Regions from separate parts of the Trichococcus sp. ES5 genome, predicted to be linked through region 3. Evidence: predicted binding sites of a transcription regulator. Region 3 holds the regulator's gene; each other region holds the start of a gene.

Region 1 (3,283 bases), on a different contig from region 3:
ATCCAAGAATTTTTGTTTAGCGCCGAAGAAGTCACTTTCTGGGTGCTCATAGAACAACCACATCGCTTTGGCAGCATCCATAGGAGAACCCCCGCCGATTGCGATGATTGTATCCGGTTGGAAGTCACGCATTTTTTCAGTACCACGGTTCACAGTGTTTGTTGTCGGGTTAGGTTCAACATCCGAGAAGATTGCGTAAGATACTTTGTTGTTGCGTTGCTTCAATTGTTCGATGACTACATCCACATAGCCGAATTTGACCATGCCGTCGTCGCAGACGATGAAGACTCTTTCGACATCTTTCATGTCACGTAAGTATCTAACTGAATTTTCTTCGAAGTAAACCTTCTCTGGTAATTTAATCCACTGCATATTATTTCTCCTTTTAGCAACAGTTTTCACGTTCAACAAATCTAATGCAGAAACGTTATGAGAAACTGAGTTTCTGCCGTAAGATCCGCAACCCAAAGTTAATGAAGCGATGTTATTGTTGTACAGGTCACCGATACCGGCTTGAGAAGATGGAGAGTTGATAAGCACACGACAAGCTTTCATTTCTTTTCCGAATCGCTCGATCAAGTCATTGCGGCGAGTATGCAGTGCAGCCGAGTGACCTAAGCCACCCAAATCAAGCATTTGTTTGCACAGTTGGATACCATGCTCTGTACTGTCTGATTTCATCATAGCCAATACTGGAGATAATTTTTCTCTTGACATTGGGTATTCTGCTCCGACACCTGGTAATTCAGCGACTAGCATTTTAGTGTTTGCAGGAACGTTCAATCCAGCCAATTCAGCAATCTTACGAGCGTGCATACCGACAACATTCGGTCTTACGCCAGTTTTGGCATCATTCATCACGACATCTTCCAATTGTTGGATTTCTTCAGGTTTAGCAAAGTATACGTTGTGCAGTTGGAATTCTTTTTTGACTTCATCATAGATTTCGCTGTCGACGATTGCAGCTTGCTCTGAAGCACAGATCATACCGTTATCGAATGTTTTTGAAACGATGATGTCGTTTACAGCACGTTTGATGTTTGCTGTTTTTTCGATGTAAGCTGGAACGTTACCAGGGCCAACGCCTAATGCTGGTTTACCTGTAGAATAAGCAGCTTTAACCATTGCAGCTCCACCAGTAGCCAATACGACAGCAACTTCTGGATGGTTGATCAATTCAGCTGTTTTTTCCATTGATACGCCTTCTACCCATTGGATACAGTCAGCAGGTGCGCCCGCTTTGATGGCAGCATCGTAAACAACTTTTGCAGTTGCAGCTGAACATTTTTCTGCGCTTGGGTGGAAAGAGAAGATGATCGGGTTTCTTGTTTTCATACAGATCATCGCTTTGAAGATTGTTGTCGAAGTTGGGTTGGTTGTTGGGATGATACCGGCAACAACACCTACAGGAGCAGCAACTTTCATGATTTGATCTACTTTGTTGTCTTCGATGATACCGACTGTTTTATTTTTTCTGATTGAGTGCCAGATATTTTCAGCGGCATACATATTTTTGATACATTTATCTTCATAAACGCCACGGCCTGTTTCTTCAACTGCCATTTTTGCAAGTGGCATATGTTGCTCCATTGCAGCTAATGCCATTTCGTGGACGATGTGGTCGACTTGTTCTTGGGTATAATCTTCAAACAGAGTCAAAGCTTTTTGGGCTTTTGCAGTGTAGTTGCTGATTTCTTCTTTGACAGTCATCATGGGTTTTTTCTCCTCTAAAACTACTTTTTCTTTACTCATGTGAGATCCTCCTAAAAATATATGTTATCCTTTTCACATGCTTATTATATTTCATGGAATTTCGTTTGTAAAGCGGATAAATGTGATATTTTTCACTTATTTCTGGAACAGCCATTGTAAGCGTGTACAACAGGTTTTTATGCCTCTGCTCGTTTTCACAAATAGTTTATGGAAACAGTCTTCATCTCAACTTTCTTGTTGTGAAATAATTATCATTGTTCGGATTTTATCCGAAAAAAATTTTTTTGAATTTTTTTCCGTAGCGAAAAACGACGTGGTCGTTAGACGTCCCTATCTAATCAATTTGCGCCATTCCGAGACCGCTGAACCGAATAAATCCGCCTGCTAATAATCCAAACCTTCTTTTTTGTAATTAGAGATTCATATTTGAGCGCTAAAAATAATTTTTGTTTATTTCACAGGACCAAAAATGTCCCGACTTGATGATGTCATCAAAAAATTCAATCACCTCGCAAGACCATTATACGAAAATTTGCCCGGCATTCCGAATCATCCATCCTTGTTCCGCTTAACTAAATCAATGTTACTAGCGATCGCCAGAAAATCAGGTATTCAAAAAAGCACAATACTCTGCAGTATTGTGCTTTTTACGGGAAACGATTTATAGGAAATCATCAAAATTGATTTCATCTAATGAAGAGACCTTATAGACTTGCGCTTCTAAAGCAACAAAATCAAAGTAATGGTTTACCGTCGTTTTCATGATATCCCGGATCTGCTGGTAATAATGTGGAGGGACAGTATGCTTCCAAGAAAATTCCTTGAAATAGCGATAGATATCGTCGACTTGGATGTTTTCGTAGCCCAGTTTATTGAACTCAGTTGCTTTCAATTTGAACCATGGCTCCAATTGATCATATTGTTTCTCTGATATAGTAGGCAATCGCCGCCCCTCCTTTCCGATGGATCAAATCGCTTTACTCTTCGTTATTGTCTTCTTGTGTTTGCTCTGTTTCTGTTGCTGTGAAATCTTCGACAATCGCATCATCCGTTGTGATTGTGGCAACCTTCGAAATGCGTGAAATAGCGCGTTTTTCAAAAGTCAGAAAAATCCCTTCGCAATCCAATACGACTGTGTTATCAGCAGAATTGATTTCTTCAACAATTCCGTGCAAGCCGCCGATGGTGACTACTTTATCCCCTGGCTTGATTTGACTCAGCATATCCTGTGTTTTTTGTGCTTGTTTCTTTTGTGGTCTGATCAGGATGAAATACATTACGCCGAACAATACCCCATAAAAGGCAATCATGATTACTGTATCCATACATTTTCCTCCATCTGTGGATTATTTCTATCTATCCTCCACTTTACCAAACTTTAAGTTAGACTACCACCCAAAATCTAAAACTTCTTCGGATTTTCAACGTTGAAGCCGTACTCTTCCACGAATGCTTCCCTGAATTCCAATAGATTATCATCCATGATGGCTTGGCGCACATTTTTCATCAAGTTTATCAAGAAATGGAGATTATGATAAGAGGTCAAGCGCAAGCCAAATGTTTCATCAGC
Region 2 (3,283 bases), on a different contig from region 3:
GCAATAGCAGCATCAACCAATACTGACTTTAAATTTTACAGGTAGAAAACATATTAGATATTCCCTAAGAGCCGTTCCTGGATTATATGGAACGGCTCTTAGGTGACCTTAGGGTCAGGATTGTTGGTTTTAAACGCTCTGTCCACTTACTGTTCAACCTTACACACTAATGGTTCCATTTTGACGTTATTCACAAAAGCTGCCCAAATCCTTTAGATAAAGGATTTGGGCAGCTTTTCGTGAGCGTTTTTTCCACTGGTAACTTATCTGTCAGTCAGTGGTAATTTTGATGTCACTAGGTGGTAATAACTATGTCACTGCTGGTAATTTCCTGTGGCGGATATCAGTCTTCGGTGAAGGTTTCTCCTTCAATTACTTCGGGCATCAAGAATTGATCTGACTCAATCCCAAAAATCGTAACCGTAATTTTTGCATCCTCACTCGTTGATCCTTCTTTTCGAACAACGGTTGGCGTTTGACCAAGGACAGCAACTTCATCCGCGTTCACTTCATCGATCAAATTGCGTGGCATCATCGACATACTGATATTCGCATTCGATTCATCGGTTAAAACAATGGCATCCGCGCCCCACTTATCCACACTTGTACGGTTGTCTTGAGCTAATCCGTAAGCTAGTCCGGTTAGGAAGTACACCAGATACGAAACCAAGATCATGACACCAATGATAAGCGCAAAACGAGTTTTGGAATATTTTATTTCATTCCATGCTAAAAACATCAAAGCACCTCTTTATCTTCTATAATCATTCATTTTTCACGCACTTAAAAATAAATTGCTTTGAAATTATACCCCATAATTATTAATTTTCCTATCAAACTGGTTTTTTACACAAAAAAACTGAAGGATGCTTCCACACTCTCCAGTCTTTCCCTATCTAGAATAGTTTTGCAATATCGGTGTATTCTTTATTCAACGAATCGGCTACATCTGCATTCGTCAGTTTACCTTTGTAGACATTGATTCCAGTCATGATGGTAGCATCATTCTTCGCCGCTTCCAAGTATCCTTGATTAGCAATCTTCACTGCATAAGGCAAGGTAGCATTGGTTAGCGCAATCGTTGATGTTTTCGAAACAGCACCCGGCATATTTGGTACCGCATAGTGCAAAATCCCATATTTTTCATAAACCGGATCATCATGGGATGTTACTCGGTCTTCCGTTTCAAAAATTCCGCCTTGGTCCACCGCGATATCCACAATGACAGAGCCCGGCTGCATTTTCTTCACCATTTCTTCGGTAACCAGTGTTGGTGCCTTGCGTCCTGGAATAAGGACGGCTCCAATCACGATATCCGCGTCTTGGATTGCACGCTCAATATTCACGGAGTTTGACATTAAAGTGATGACTTCGTTCCCATATAACGATTCAATCTCTTCCAAAACTTCTGGTTTCACGTCAAGAACCGTACAGTGCGCGCCAAGTCCAAGTGCGATTTGGAGTGCATTCCTACCGGTTACGCCTCCACCAATGATGACTACTTTCCCGTTACGCACACCTGGTACCCCGCCAATCAAGACGCCTTTGCCGCCGTATTGACTCTCTAGATACTGGGCCCCAATTTGAACAGACAGACGACCGGCAATAATACTCATTGGGTTCAAGAGCGGCAAGTCACCAGATTCGCCGACCATGGTTTCATATCCAATCGCAACCGTTCCGGCTGCTTCTAGTGCATTGGTCAGTTCCAATTCATTTGCCAAGTGTAGGTACGTGAAAATAATTAAATCGTCGCGGAAATATTTGTACTCTTCTTGCAGAGGTTCTTTTACTTTAATGACCATTTCTGCCGACCATACTTTCTCTGCAGAAGGTTCTAAAGTGGCGCCAGCTTCTTCGTACTGCTTGTCCTCAAATCCAGAGCCGAGTCCTCCGCCCGATTGAACCATTACCTGGTGGCCATTTTTTACAAGCAAGGCTACTCCCAGGGGCGTCAATCCAATCCGGTTCTCGTTGTTCTTGATTTCTTTCGGTACTCCGATTAGCATAAATAAACTCCTCCAATTTTAATCTCTCTTGTAAATCATATCACTTTTGAGGAAAGATTGAAAAGATTTCGATTAAAAATCAATGAAAATAGCGGATTGTTAGCGGTTACCTCCTCAACCTAATAGGAATAATTCTTTTAGTGGAAAGACAGATTTTTTGCGTATTTTATTAGGAAAGGAGTGAACATTCATGCTTTTATACAGACGAGAAAAGAGTTTAACATTGCATATCATGGAGTCGCTGGCATCTCGCACGGCTCTTAATGGGAAATCAGCTGATTATTTGACCCATTTAAGAAAAGGGCACGAGTGGGAAGAAAAACTAGATCAGCAGATGGAAGGGTGTGGCGATTCGATATTGATTTTCCCGGGAGCATTGCTCCAACCACAAATGGGAAATGCCTTCCAATGGGACACGATTGTTTTGGCCGGTACATCCTTCTATTTATACGAAGTAAAGAGTTTTAGCGGAACCTATCGCTACGGAAAGGAAATGTGGCTATCGGAAACAGGATTTGAAATCAGCAATCCGCAAATCCAAATGCAAGACAACAAAAATCGGTTCAAGAATTTGTTAAGGGAGTTGGGGTATGCAAAAGATTTTCAAGTAAAAGCCTATGCGGTTATGGTCCATCCTGAATTTACCCTACTAGGAGCACCTGAGCAAGAAACCTTGCTCCTGCCGACTCAATTGAAGCGGCACTTCACTTCTCTAGCAAAAGGAGCCCCGCCGCTCACACGGTATCACCATTTAGTTGTACAAAAGTTGCTCGCGCAGCAAGGAGTGGAGCGCGCATTTTGGGATCATATTCCTCCCTACTGCTACGAAGATTTGCACAAAGGATTACGCTGCCCCGATTGTGGCTCGTTTTCACTCCATCATTCCAGGCAAGTTTATGACTGCACCAATTGCGGGATACGAGGGACTCATCGCGCATTAATTTTGTTCCACTGGAATGAGTTGAAGCAATTATTTCCCAATATGCCTCTAAGAAGCAAGGTTCTTTATGAATGGTGCGGCGGTGTTTACTCGCAAAACAGGCTTAGAAGAATGATTCAACAGCTCTAAACAATGTCTACTGAATAATTAACAAACCTTATCGCAACAGCGTTTTTAGCTGTTTTTTGGTATAATAGATGCATGGATTCCAGAGGGAAATACCAAAAACCCGTGCACTTTTTTCAAAAATGATACAAAGAGGCGATGAAAATGTACAAAAAGCAGACGAATCGGCAATTAACCATTTATGACTTCGATCAGCCATTGGGCCTTA
Region 3 (3,283 bases):
TTCTCGCCGCCGCTCAATGCCGGAATCGTTTTTTCGACATCGGCGCCGGAGAACAGGAAGCTCCCCAGGATACTGCGCACATCTTTTTCGTTCAGCGTGGGGTGAAGATCCCAGATTTCGGCGAGAACGCTCTTGTTTTTGGAAAGGTTGCCTAATTCCTGGTCATAATAACCGAGATCGACATTGGCGCCGAGCTGGACTCTGCCTTTCAAAAGTGGAATCTCGGAAATGATCGACTTCAGCAAAGTGGACTTGCCGATCCCGTTCGGCCCGACGATCGCAATCGCCTGCTGTTTGCGGATATCGAGATTGATCGGATCAGCCAAGATCTTATCGGCATAGCCGACAGCCCCGTTTTCCAGCGTCAAGACGACATTTCCGCTTTCTTTTGCGATATCGAAAGAGAAGCGAGCGGAACGCTCATCGCCTTTCGGTCTGTCCATCCGCTCCATTTTTTCCAGACGTTTGCGGCGGCTTTGCGCCATTTTGGTCGTGGAAGCGCGCGCCAGATTGCGGGCGACATAATCCTCCAGTTTGGATATTTCATCCTGTTGCTTCTCGTAAGCCTTCAATTCCTGCTCCAGGCGGGCGGCTTTCTCGGTCAGATAATAGGAGTAGTTGCCTTTGTAGTGCTGGATCTTGTGGCGGCTGATTTCATACACCTCCGTGGCGACTTTGTCCAGGAAGTATCGGTCATGGGAAACGATCAAAAGCGAACCGTTGTAACCGATCAGATAATTTTCCAGCCAAGCCAGCGTATCGATGTCCAGATGGTTGGTGGGCTCATCCAAAATGAGCAGGTCGTTCTTTTCAAGCAGGATTTTGGCCAAGGCAAGCCTGGTTTTCTGGCCGCCTGACAATTGGGAAATCGGACGATCGTAATCTCCTTCGTAGAACTGGAATCCGTGAAGCACCGAACGGATCTCGGATTCATAGCCGTACGCGTTCTTTTCGTGCAAAGTATGCTGGAGCTGGTCATAGCGTTCCAGAGCTTTTTGGTAGGCTTCTTCATCCTCGAGCAAGTCCGGATCCCCCAAAGCGACGGCGGCTTGTTCAGCTTCCTTACTTAATTGGATGAGCGGGGCAAAAATGGTCAACATTTCCTGCCAAATCGTGTTGGATGAATCGACCGCGCTATGCTGATCCAGGTAGCCGATCGTTACGTCCTTGCTCTTTGAAACAGAGCCGGCATCCGTTGCTTCGATGCCTGCCAAAATCTTCAGCAAGGTCGATTTGCCGGCTCCGTTTCGGCCGACGAGTGCAATACGCGAATGGTCTTGAACAGTAATTTGAATATTGTCGAATAAGACGCTAGCCCCAAAAAGGCGCGCCAAATTTTGTCCTTGCAGTAAAATCATATGTAGTGTCCTCTTTCTAAGCAAATGCTGGCATTTATCCCTTCCATTTTATCACAGCATGCAATGATTCGATAGGGACAAGCAAAGTTATTGCTATATTCACGTATTTGTACATGTGAAAAAATGTTGGCGACTCCGCTTACATTTGTTACAGTATTTCACATGTTGTTCAAAAAAGGCTTCACAATCAAGTCCGATTTCGAACAAATTAGTAGATTTTTCACAATCAGGTGATATAATAGGCAGTATGAAATGAAAGCTTAAGTATGTGAACATACTTTTTAAAGTTTGTCGGAATCGCACAAACACTATGGGTTACGAAATGAAAGAGGAAAGAAGAGGAGAAAAAATGTCGACGAATGATATTCCAAAAGCTACGGCAAGGAGGTTGCCGATTTACCACCGCTATTTGCGCTTTTTGCATAATGCTGGTAAAAAACGTGTTTCATCCACTGAGCTCAGTGAAGCAGTAAAAGTGGATAGTGCTACTATCCGTAGGGATTTTTCATATTTTGGCGCACTGGGTAAAAGAGGATACGGCTATGATGTCGAGTATTTGTTGGATTTCTTCAGCAAAACCTTGAATCAGGACCGTTTGACGAACGTTGCTTTGATCGGTGTGGGTAATTTGGGTCATGCCTTGTTGAACTACAACTTCCACGTAAGCAACAATGTGCGCATCAGTGCAGCATTTGATGTCAATGAAGGCATTGTTGGTAAAATCCTCAGTGGTGTACCGGTGTACCCCATGACGGATATGGTGGAGCAGTTGCGTATCCAACAGATTGATGTAGCCATTCTGACCGTTCCCCAAGAAGTTGCGCAGGATGCAACGAACCGTTTGACCGAAGCGGGCGTTCGCGGCATCATGAACTTTACCCCGATCCGTCTTTCCGTTCCGGAAAATGTCCGCGTTCAGAATGTGGATTTGACGAATGAATTGCAGACGTTGATTTATTTCTTGGACAATGATATCGGCTGAGCAAAGTCGGCAGTTGATGATAAGAAAACGCAAAAAGAAGGATGAGGCCGCCTCATCCTTCTTTTTTTCCTAGTTTTTATCGATGCTGTCTTTGATTTTCAAGTAGGCGTTGAACATGCGAACGCCTTTTACGACATCACTTGTTGCGAACAGCACGCTGATGATGGCCATGAATCCCCACCCCGCAGTATTCACTGCGTCGACTGCCAGCGAAATGAAGAGGATTGCAAAAACAAAACGGATGATTACTTGAATTAATAGATTTTTTAAAGTCATGTTATTCCTTTCTTTTTCCTAAATAGCGGACTTCACGTGCCTTACGAAATGAGTTGGGAGAGAATCGGCAAAGCGGATACGGCATTCATCAACGCATGCGCAATCATCGGAGTGGCTATGTTTCTTGTTCTGTAATAAAGGAAAGAAAACCATAGTCCCAAAGAGCCATAAACCAAATAGTGCCCATCATTATGCGCAATCGCAAAAAGCAAAGCACTGATAGTGGCTGCGCCGACGATCCCGATTGCATCAACCAGATGTGTGACAATCGCTTTACGGAATACAAATTCCTCCATCACAGGTGCAAAGATGATAATGTTAAAAATAAAGAATGGATAGCGGTTTGTCAAGTCCAGCAATACTTCCGTATTTTCGGAAATCACGGGCATCTTGAACAAAAGATACTCCACGTTCATCGCGACGATCTGAATCAGGATAGCTCCCAAGAAGCCAAATATTCCGATCGCGAGCGTTTTTCCGATTGGGGCGGCTGGTTGCTCTGTAAGGCTGTTTTGTGGTGTCCATTTTTTTCTGCTATTCCATGCTACCATAAGGACAGTCCCTAGGAAAGCGAAGAATAGCGAGAGATTCATAGCCGCTGCGATACGATCCGCTTCCGGAATGAAAAAAAGTATAACGACCGGCAGAAGCTGAGAAGCGAGATAGA

The links. Region 3 encodes Rex, which represses fermentation and respiration genes when NADH is low (regulators of the CRP and FNR family bind a similar motif). Its sites were predicted from a motif close to TTGTGAANTANTTCACAA; they were not measured.
Region 1: a site for Rex is predicted at 1,951-1,968, ahead of adhE (bifunctional acetaldehyde-CoA/alcohol dehydrogenase). Genes of this name have one in related genera too.
Region 2: a site for Rex is predicted at 2,038-2,055, ahead of ald (alanine dehydrogenase). Genes of this name have one in related genera too.

The regions. Positions count from the first base shown of each region.
Region 1 covers NZ_FJND01000004.1:12,737-16,019, reverse strand. The annotation lists gene adhE (bifunctional acetaldehyde-CoA/alcohol dehydrogenase) at 1-1,752, opposite strand, end outside; gene TES5_RS04835 (post-transcriptional regulator) at 2,375-2,656, opposite strand; gene yajC (preprotein translocase subunit YajC) at 2,691-3,038, opposite strand; gene tgt (tRNA guanosine(34) transglycosylase Tgt) at 3,116-3,283, opposite strand, start outside.
Region 2 covers NZ_FJND01000046.1:85-3,367, reverse strand. The annotation lists partial or broken gene TES5_RS14740 (ABC transporter permease) at 347-739, opposite strand; gene ald (alanine dehydrogenase) at 897-2,009, opposite strand; gene TES5_RS14730 (nuclease-related domain-containing protein) at 2,200-3,078, shown strand; partial or broken gene TES5_RS15300 (IS5/IS1182 family transposase) at 3,220-3,283, shown strand, end outside.
Region 3 covers NZ_FJND01000005.1:111,150-114,432, reverse strand. The annotation lists gene TES5_RS06255 (ABC-F family ATP-binding cassette domain-containing protein) at 1-1,358, opposite strand, end outside; gene TES5_RS06250 (redox-sensing transcriptional repressor Rex) at 1,708-2,340, shown strand; gene TES5_RS06245 (DUF4305 domain-containing protein) at 2,410-2,616, opposite strand; gene TES5_RS06240 (CPBP family intramembrane glutamic endopeptidase) at 2,658-3,283, opposite strand, start outside.